3 regions of the Alteromonas sp. V450 genome follow, and region 1 is predicted to be linked to each of the others. Evidence: predicted binding sites of a transcription regulator. Region 1 holds the regulator's gene; each other region holds the start of a gene.
What was found. Region 1 encodes MetJ, which represses methionine synthesis genes. Its sites were predicted from a motif close to TAGACGTCTAGACGTCTA; they were not measured.
Positions count from the first base shown of each region.

Region 2: a site for MetJ is predicted at 1,599-1,616, ahead of metA (homoserine O-succinyltransferase). Genes of this name have one in related genera too.
Region 3: a site for MetJ is predicted at 1,336-1,353, ahead of metK (methionine adenosyltransferase). Genes of this name have one in related genera too.

Region 1 covers NZ_MODU01000004.1:2,889,355-2,892,642, forward strand. The annotation lists gene BK026_RS12555 (hypothetical protein) at 1-79, opposite strand, end outside; gene BK026_RS12560 (malic enzyme-like NAD(P)-binding protein) at 451-1,689, shown strand; gene metJ (met regulon transcriptional regulator MetJ) at 1,768-2,097, opposite strand; gene metF (methylenetetrahydrofolate reductase) at 2,265-3,149, shown strand.
Region 2 covers NZ_MODU01000004.1:90,203-93,490, reverse strand. The annotation lists gene BK026_RS00440 (homocysteine S-methyltransferase family protein) at 1-592, opposite strand, end outside; gene metA (homoserine O-succinyltransferase) at 596-1,534, opposite strand; gene BK026_RS00430 (DUF2802 domain-containing protein) at 1,645-2,079, opposite strand; gene BK026_RS00425 (chemotaxis protein CheW) at 2,149-2,640, opposite strand; gene BK026_RS00420 (chemotaxis protein CheW) at 2,658-3,288, opposite strand, start outside.
Region 3 covers NZ_MODU01000004.1:4,169,551-4,172,838, forward strand. The annotation lists gene BK026_RS18435 (hypothetical protein) at 1-19, shown strand, start outside; gene metK (methionine adenosyltransferase) at 120-1,265, opposite strand; gene tkt (transketolase) at 1,696-3,288, shown strand, end outside.

The DNA.
Region 1 (3,288 bases):
GCCTTCGCTCGGTCAATAGCAATTCCTCTTCATAATTTGCATCGCATCGAAATTCATTCAGTTGATTTTGCGCTAACATTAAATCAAATACACAATTCGTATGTATGAAATAAAACTCATCATTTTAATGAATGACAATTATAGCGTTTATTTACTGGTCTAATCAGCACTGCTCACCTACATTGAATACTAAAGATTCTGATCAGATATGTACACGATGATAGGCTGTGATAGAGTTACAATCAGTAAGTTAATAGCCACTATCACTTTTATGAATAATACTGATTTTTCAGAAGCACTTTGCAGCAAGTGGTACAAATTTAACACACAACAGCAGCGTTTAAGCCAGTAATTTGCGTTAATTAAGACTCAAAAATAAAAGCAACAAGATGCAGATGCGTGGCACAAACAGCAAACCAATGAACCCTACTTCAAAGGATACGATATTTCATGTCAGACTTTAGACAACGCGCACTCGACTATCACGCTAAGCCTACTCCAGGAAAAATCCGCGTTGAACTTTCTACGCCAGCTGACAGTGTGGATGACCTTGCACTTGCCTACAGCCCAGGAGTTGCTGAACCCGTAAGAGAAATTGCCGAAGACCCAGATAATGCATATAAATATACCGCCAAAGGCAATATGGTTGCTGTTATCAGTAATGGTACTGCAATATTAGGGCTTGGTAATCTAGGCCCCTTGGCATCTAAACCTGTGATGGAAGGGAAGGCACTTTTATTTAAGCGCTTTGCTGGATTAGACGCGATAGACATAGAGGTCAAACATAGAACGACAGAGGAATTTATTAATACTGTCGCAAATATAGCGGATACATTTGGCGGCATTAATCTTGAAGATATTAAAGCGCCAGAGTGTTTTGAAATAGAACAAGAGTTGATTAAGCGCTGCAGCATTCCGGTTTTTCATGATGACCAGCACGGCACGGCCATTGTTACCGCGGCGGGTATGCTAAATGCGTTAGAAATTCAGGGAAAAAACATCGAAAGCGCGAAAATAGTTTGCATGGGAGCGGGTGCAGCAGCGGTAGCTTGCATGGAGTTACTTATAAAATGCGGTGCGCAACGCGAAAGAATATACATGCTAGATAGAAAAGGGGTTATTCATACTCGTCGCGATGATTTGACCGAACACAAAAAGCTGTTTGCTAATAATACAGATAAACGCACACTAGAAGATGTTATGGAAGGTGCGGATATTTTTGTAGGTGTGTCTGGTCCAGATTTACTTCCGCCAGAAACATTGGCCTTAATGGCCGATAACCCTATTGTTTTTGCTTGCTCAAACCCCGACCCTGAGATTAAACCAGAGCTTGCGCATGAGGTACGAAAAGATTTAATTATGGCGACAGGCCGCTCAGATTACCCTAATCAAGTCAACAATGTATTGTGTTTCCCCTTTATTTTCCGCGGGGCGTTAGACGTACGGGCGACCGCTATTAATGATGAGATGAAAGTGGCAGCTGTTGAAGCGTTGCGTGCAATTACGAAAGAAGAGGTGCCCGCAGAAGTACTGGCCGCGAGTAAGAGTGACAGCTTATGCTTCGGCAAAGATTACATCATTCCGAAACCAATGGATCCTCGTTTGTGTGAACGTATAGCTAGCGCTGTATCAAAAGCGGCAATAGCGTCTGGAGTAGCCCGTATACCGGAGTCACCAGAACCGCAATAAACTTCATTAATTACGGTGGAAAAGGGCGCGTTTTAATACCTTAATTCGCGCCCTTTTTTTGACAGAATTTAATGATTGCTATTCGTCACTCACGTCATTTTCAAAGCTAGGATCAATGCCCATTTCTTCCATTATGCGTCGCGCTTCAGCAGGCACACGATTAGGATTGTCTTTGCGAAGGTCATCATCGTTTGGCAAAGGCTGTCCGGTAAACGCATGTAAAAAAGCTTCGCATAACAATTCTGAATTGGTTGCGTGACGCAGGTTATTTATTTGGCGACGAGTACGCTCATCTGTTAATGCCTTCAACACGTTAATTGGGATAGAAACCGTGACCTTTTTAACTTGCTCACTTTTTTTACCATGCTCCGCGTAGGGGTGTATGTATTTACCGTTCCATTCTGCCATTTTGCTAACTCGGTCTACTCTTATTTATGTTATGACTGGAAATTCTAAACAAGTTGACGAAAAGGTCAATTGAGCAGTGTAAACCTCTTGACGTCTAGACATATATTATTTAATTTAGACGTCTAAACGTCTATAAAGACATTACCTCATCAGAGTAGAGAAAAAACATGGTTTCATACGCACAAGGTATCGACGCTTTAAATCAGTCCCTATCGGAACTGCGTGATATAGATGTCTCTTTTGAATTCTTTCCACCAAAATCTGAAGCAATGGAAAAAACGCTTTGGAAATCGGTTGAGCGTCTTGCACCTTTGAAACCAAGTTATATGTCGGTCACCTACGGTGCCAATAGCGGAGAGCGAGATAGAACGCACGACGTTGTAAAACGCATTCAGCAACAAACTGGTGTAGCGGCAGTGCCTCATCTTACATGCGTAGACGCTAGCCGCGAGGAGTTGAAGCAAATAGCGCAAGACTACTGGGATTCTGGCATTCGTCGTATTGTCGCGTTACGCGGCGATTTACCACAAGGCGTTGATAAAACCGAGATGTATGCCTCTGACTTAGTGACATTGCTCAAAGACGTTGCCGACTTTGATATTTCGGTAGCAGCTTATCCAGAAAAGCACCCAGAAGCACCAAACGCACAGTTCGATTTACTTAACTTAAAAAGAAAAGCAGAAGCTGGCGCAACAGAAGCAATTACGCAGTTTTTCTTTGATACCAGTGTTTATTTACGCTTCAGAGATCGCGCGGCAGCTGCAGGCGTTGATTTAGATATTGTGCCAGGCATACTACCTGTCACTAATTACCAAACGCTAGTGAAATTTGCGGGTTTTACCAACGTTCATGTACCTGGCTGGTTGCATAAAATGTTTGATGGTTTAGACGAAGACGACCAAGCGACACGTAACCTTATTGGCGCCAATATTGCGATGGATCAGGTAAAAGTACTGGCCAAAGAGGGCGTTAAGCATTTTCATTTTTATACCCTTAACCGCTGTGAGCTGAGCTACGCTATATGTCACATGTTAGGCGTTAAAGGCAATTAACAATAATTTGCTGCTTATCCATCTGACTCACCGGTAACGTTCGCCGGTGTTTGCAGACAGCGTGCCAATGGCGACGAGTCGTTAGCACAGTTGATCATTATTCTTTGCTTAGTCTAATAAGCCCAGTTACCATTTCTTA
Region 2 (3,288 bases), 2.8 Mb from region 1:
CTGCTGCCTTGGCATTTAACGTATCGAAAATAGTTTCAAGCATGATTAGGTCAACGCCGCCTTCAATGAGGGCTTCGGTAGACTCACTATAGGCCTCTACTAATTCGTCAAACGTGACATTGCGCTTACCTGGGTCATTAACATCAGGTGAAATAGACGCCGTGCGGTTTGTTGGCCCTAATACGCCGGCAACAAAACGGGGTTTATCAGGTGTTTTCGCTGTGAATTCGTCTGCTGCTTTACGCGCCAATTTAGCCGCAGCTAAATTGATATCACGTGATTGGGCCTGCATATCATAATCGGCCATAGCGATAGTCGTAGCATTAAACGTATTCGTTTCAATAATGTCCGCACCAGCTTCAAAGTAATCACAGTGAATTTGGTAAATAATGCTGGGCTGGGTAATAACCAACAAATCATTGTTACCCTTAACATCGCAGTGCCAGTCGGCAAACTGTGTTCCACGATAATCTTCTTCTTCTAACTTATGGCGCTGGATCATGGTGCCCATGGCACCGTCTAAAATAAGAATGCGTTTTTGAGCGGCTTCTGTAAGCGATGCCTGCGCGCTAGAAATTGGTCTTTGGCTCACGTTCTACCTCTTTGGCTGTGACTTTTCAGCAAGCTGACTTAAATCGTAAGGCGTGGTCTGATAGACATAATAATTCAGCCAGTTCGTAAACAATAAACTGCCGTGCGAGCGCCACTGTACAATTGGCGAACTGGCTGGATCATCCCCTTCAAAATAGTTTTTTGGTATTGCGGGCGTTTGTCCTGCCGCAATATCACGTAAATATTCGTCTTTGAGCGTATCTGGATCATATTCTGGATGGCCCGTTACAAACACCATTCGCTTGTCTTCTGACGCCACAATATACGCACCCACATCGTCAGATTCTGCCACAACACTTAACCCATCAACGCTGTTATATAGCGAGGTATTGATGTGCCCATATCGAGAATGTGGAGCGTAAAACGTGGGGTCAAAACCTCTCAATAGTTCATTGTGAGGATCGTTCACTTTATGCTTGAAAACACCGGAAAACTTTTCATCTCTGATCTGTCGGGTTATACCATAAAAGTGATACATGGCCGCATGGGCAGCCCAACATAAATACAGAGTAGAGTTAACGTGTCGCTGCGCCCACTCCAATATTGTCGTCATAGTGTCCCAGTACTTCACCTCTTCATAATCGATAAGCGCAAGAGGCGCACCGGTTACTATAAGCCCATCGTATTTTTTGTTCGCGACCGCTGAAAAGTCGTGATAGAAGGCATCCATGTGTGACTGTGGAGTATTTTTGGGTGCTTGATTATCAATTCTAATCAAGTCTACATTTATTTGTAGCGGCGTATTCGACAGCAGGCGAAGTAACTGTACTTCTGTTTCTATCTTATTCGGCATCAAATTAAGAATGCCGACTTCAAGAGGACGAATATCCTGATTGGCAGCCCTGTCCATGTCCATGGTAAAAATGTTTTCACCTAGTAGTACATTCTGCGCGGGTAACTGCTCAGGAATACGAATTGGCATAGAGGACTCCAGTGATAAATTACAATATCTGTATTGTGTCTATAACTGGCGATATGTCAACATCTTTACGTCTAGACGTCTAAACGTTTTATTGTCTGGTGGAAAAAATATTAGTTATTTTGCTTATGCACCATCATTAACATCTCAGCTTCAGCGCGAGGAATGTCACAGGCCTCGATGATTTCTTCAATGCTGGCACCTTGCTTAACTAAGTCTGCAGCACGTTGATAAAGGCGTAACGAGGGGTCCTGAAACTTCAAATCTCGGACTTGGTTTTCTAGCTCTACATGTTTTTCATCGAGTGATTGGAGGTGTCGAGTGATGACCAAACTTCGCGCTTGACTTTCATCGTGTCGGTTGACTGCATCTTTTGCTGTAATCTCGATATGTGCTATTTTTTCTTCCGCACTCGCTTTTACCGCATTGAGTTGGTTAGCCATAGCGCGAAGCTTAGCAAAAAGCACAAAAACGCTCAGGGCTAGTAGGGATGAAATTACTACCAAGAAGAGCTCAACCAGCGTGGGTGCAGTAAACTGCAAGTCCATATGCGACTACCTCAAAAAGAACAAAGCAAAGCAGCATTGCCAAGCTGCTTTGCTGCAACCTATTAAGCTTTAAATATTACTGAGTTCATCCCACTCTTCATCACTTAATAGCTTATTAAGATCAACAAGAATAAGCAGTTCGCCGTCGCGATTACTAACGCCTTGAATGAACTTAGCACTTTCTTCTGTACCAACATTAGGCGCGCTATCAATCTCAGAGGACTTGAGGTAAACCACTTCAGCCACACTATCGACCAAAATACCCACAACTTGCTCGTCAGATTCGATAATAACAATCCGCGTGTTGTCAGTTATTTCAGTTGGCGGCAGACCGAAACGCGCTCGCGTATCGATAACGGTAACAACGTTGCCGCGAAGGTTAATAATACCTAGAACGTAATCAGGCGCACCAGGAACCGGCGCTATCTCGGTATAACGCAATACTTCTTGGACTTGCATTACATTGATACCGTACGTTTCCTCACCTAAGCGATACGTCACCCATTGAAGGACTTCATCATTACTGTCAGTGGCATTGTTATTTGTACTTTTTTCGCTCATGAACCTGGCTCCCAACACTATGGCGTCTGGTCGTTACTGCCTAAACCTTTGTTAAGCATAGATATTAATTCTTCAACGTCAATTAATGCACACATTTTTTCCTTCACCATCCCCGCTAGCCAGGGACGCTTACCGGTTGTTTCGCGCCATTTAACGTCATCCGTGGTCAAATTGACCGTGTTGACCAGTTTTTCACTAGCCAACCCCCACGCACTCTCACCTAACATAATGAGGTAGCGATATTCAATCGATTGCGCGAGACTTTCATCGTACTTTTCAGGCATTACCCACTTAGCTGTATCTACAACACTCAGCTTGGACTCTCTGTGTAGCATAACTCCCATAAACCAATCGGGCTTACCAAAGAGCGGTCCTATTTTTTCTATTTGATGTATACCACCCAATGAAGTAAGCGGCACAGCTAACGTTAACCCCGCAACTTCAAAGAATAGCGCTTGGAAACGAAAACCGAGTGTATCCTTTAGTGGAAGCTTAGTCGTAGTTTCTTCAATGCGCCTTAATTCTTGAGACTCTTCTTCAATATGACTATCGCTTTCGCTGAGCACTCCATGGTTAGATTTCGCCGACCCAATAAACTGAGACACCTCTTCTACTAAAGATAGCGTGTCTGGCTCGACGTTGCTGCTC
Region 3 (3,288 bases), 1.3 Mb from region 1:
GCCGGTATTTTCGGTGTGATACTGGGTAACACAATGCTCGCAGATTGAAGTTAACTGCTCTCCTAGAAAAAAGCCGCCAGATAAACTCTCTAGCGGCTTTGTTTAGGTGTGAGGAATTGCTAAATTGATGCTTTTAATGCAGCAGCTTTATCTGTCGCTTCCCATGGAAATTCGTCACGACCAAAGTGACCGTATGCAGCCGTTGGTCGATAGATAGGACGCTCAAGGTCAAGCATTTGAATAAGTCCGTAAGGACGTAAATCGAAGTGTTCGCGCACAAGAGCAACCAGTGTTTTTTCGTCCACTACGCCAGTACCAAAGGTATCGATGCTGATAGACGTCGGCTCTGCCACACCGATGGCGTAAGACACTTGGATTTCGCAGCGCTTAGCAAGACCTGCTGCAACAATGTTTTTTGCAACGTAGCGACCCGCGTATGCTGCGCTGCGGTCTACTTTCGATGGATCTTTTCCAGAGAATGCGCCACCGCCGTGTCTGGCCATACCACCGTACGTGTCCACAATTATTTTACGACCTGTTAAGCCGCAGTCGCCCATTGGGCCACCGATAACAAATCGACCTGTTGGGTTAATGTGAAAGCGCGTATTTCCATCAATCCATTCGCTAGGCAGTACTGGCTTAATGATTTCTTCCATGACCGCTTCGCGAACTGTTTCAGTGCTCACTGAATCACAGTGCTGGGTTGAAAGTACAACCGCGTCGATGCCCACAGGCTTGTCGTTTTCATATTTGAAAGTAATTTGGCTTTTAGCATCTGGGCGTAACCAATCTAGTTTGCCAGACTTACGCACTTCGGCTTGCTTTTGTACAAGGCGGTGAGAATAAGTGATTGGCGCTGGCATTAGTACGTCAGTTTCGTCGCTTGCATATCCGAACATCAGGCCTTGGTCACCTGCACCTTGTTCTTCTAGGCTTGCGCGGTCAACACCCTGGTTGATATCAGGAGACTGTTTACCAATTGCATTTAATACAGCGCATGAGTCAGCGTCAAAGCCCATATCTGAATGCGTATAGCCAATTTCTTTAACTGTTTTTCGGGTAAGCTCTTCAATATCTACCCATGCAGAGGTGGTCACTTCACCTCCAACTAAAACCATACCGGTTTTTACATACGTTTCGCAGGCCACCCGAGCGCGAGGGTCTTGTTCTAAAATAGCGTCAAGAACCGCATCTGAGATCTGATCAGCAATTTTGTCCGGATGTCCTTCAGACACTGACTCGGATGTGAATAAATGCGTGGCCATATATGCTCCGTAAGCGTTAAATTACCAAAATAGTCGTATATTGTACTAAAACAAGTTATAAATACCAGTCTTTACTTCTAGACGTCTAAAAGTCTTATCGTTACGAATTGTTGACACAATCTGATCACTTATACCTTGTTATAGGTTGTCGTTAGTGTTGTAACTCACATCGTTATTAAGAAACGAAGTGCTAGATGTAATTGTTTTTACTGCAAATGGAATACGTAGTTATTAAGGTATAGACCATTTTTTACTATGACTTTCACTATTGGCAATGAAAACCCATTGAACTGTAAGGTGGCATAGGTAAGAATAACGCCACATTCATTCGTATGAAGAAGTAGAGCGAACGCCTTACCTCTAGGTTCGTCTAGCTTGCCTAGCCCGCTAAGATACGAAACAAAAGATACAAAATAAATCAGGAGACAACATGCCCTCTCGTCGTGAACTCGCCAATGCAATCCGTGCATTAAGCATGGATGCCGTTCAACAAGCTAAATCTGGTCACCCAGGTGCCCCAATGGGGATGGCTGATATCGCACAGGTACTATGGGGTGATTTCTTATCACATAACCCTGCAAACCCATCTTGGGCTAACCGCGATCGCTTTGTGCTTTCAAATGGTCACGGCTCAATGTTGTTGTACTCTCTTCTTCACCTTTCAGGCTATGAACTGCCAATTGAAGAGTTAAAGAACTTCCGTCAATTGCATTCAAAAACGCCAGGCCATCCAGAATATGGTTATGCGCCAGGCGTTGAAACCACCACTGGCCCGCTAGGTCAGGGCATCAGTAACGCAGTGGGTATGGCGCTTGCCGAGAAAGTGTTAGCGGCACAGTTCAACAAAGACGGTCACAATATTGTTGATCACTACACTTACGCGTTCTTAGGCGACGGCTGCTTAATGGAAGGTATCTCACACGAGACATGTTCACTCGCCGGCACGCTAGGCCTTGGTAAGCTTATCGCGTTTTGGGATGACAACGGCATTTCAATTGATGGTGAAGTAGAAGGCTGGTTCACTGACGATACACCAGCACGCTTTAAGAGCTATGGTTGGGAAGTGATTGATGGCGTTGACGGTCACGATGCAGAGCAAGTAAAAGCCGCCATTGAAAAGGCGCAAGCGAATACGGCGCAGCCTACGCTTATTTGTTGTAAAACTACCATTGGTTTTGGCTCGCCTAATAAAGAAGGTACCGAGTCTTGTCACGGCGCGCCGCTAGGTGAAGACGAAATTGTTGCCACTCGCGAAAAGCTTGGCTGGAGCCATGGCGCGTTTGAAATACCAGACGACATTTATGCGGGTTGGGACGGCAAAGACAAAGGTTCAAAAGCAGAGAGCGCATGGAATGAAGCCTTCGCTGCCTATGAAGCCGCTTACCCTGAGCTTGCAGCAGAATTCAAACGTCGTGTTAATGGTGAACTACCTGCAGATTTCAGCGACAAAGCAGATGCTATTATTGCTGAGCTTCAAGCTAACCCACAAAATATCGCGTCACGTAAAGCGTCGCAAAATGCACTGAACGCGTTTGGTCCTCTACTTCCTGAGCTACTAGGCGGCTCTGCCGACCTTGCGGGTTCTAACCTTACCATTTGGGAAGGCAGCAAAGGTGTTGAAGCGAATGACGCATCAGGTAACTACATCTATTACGGTGTACGTGAATTTGGTATGTCTGCCATGATGAACGGTATTGCCCTTCACGGTGGCTTTAAAGCATACGGTGCAACCTTCCTAATGTTTATGGAATATGCGCGCAACGCGGTACGTATGGCAGCGCTAATGAAGCAGCCTGCAATTTTCGTTTACACCCACGATTCAATCGGTCTAGGTGAAGACGGCCCAACGCATCAGCCGGTAGAGCAGGTGGTTGCGCTACGTGCAACGCCTAACCTTGATAACTGGCGTCCTTGTGATCAGGTTGAGTCTGCTGTGTCGTGGAAGTCTGCCATTGAGCGCACTGACGGCCCAACAACGCTAATCTTCACGCGTCAAGGCTTAGCGCAGCAAGAGCGTACGGCT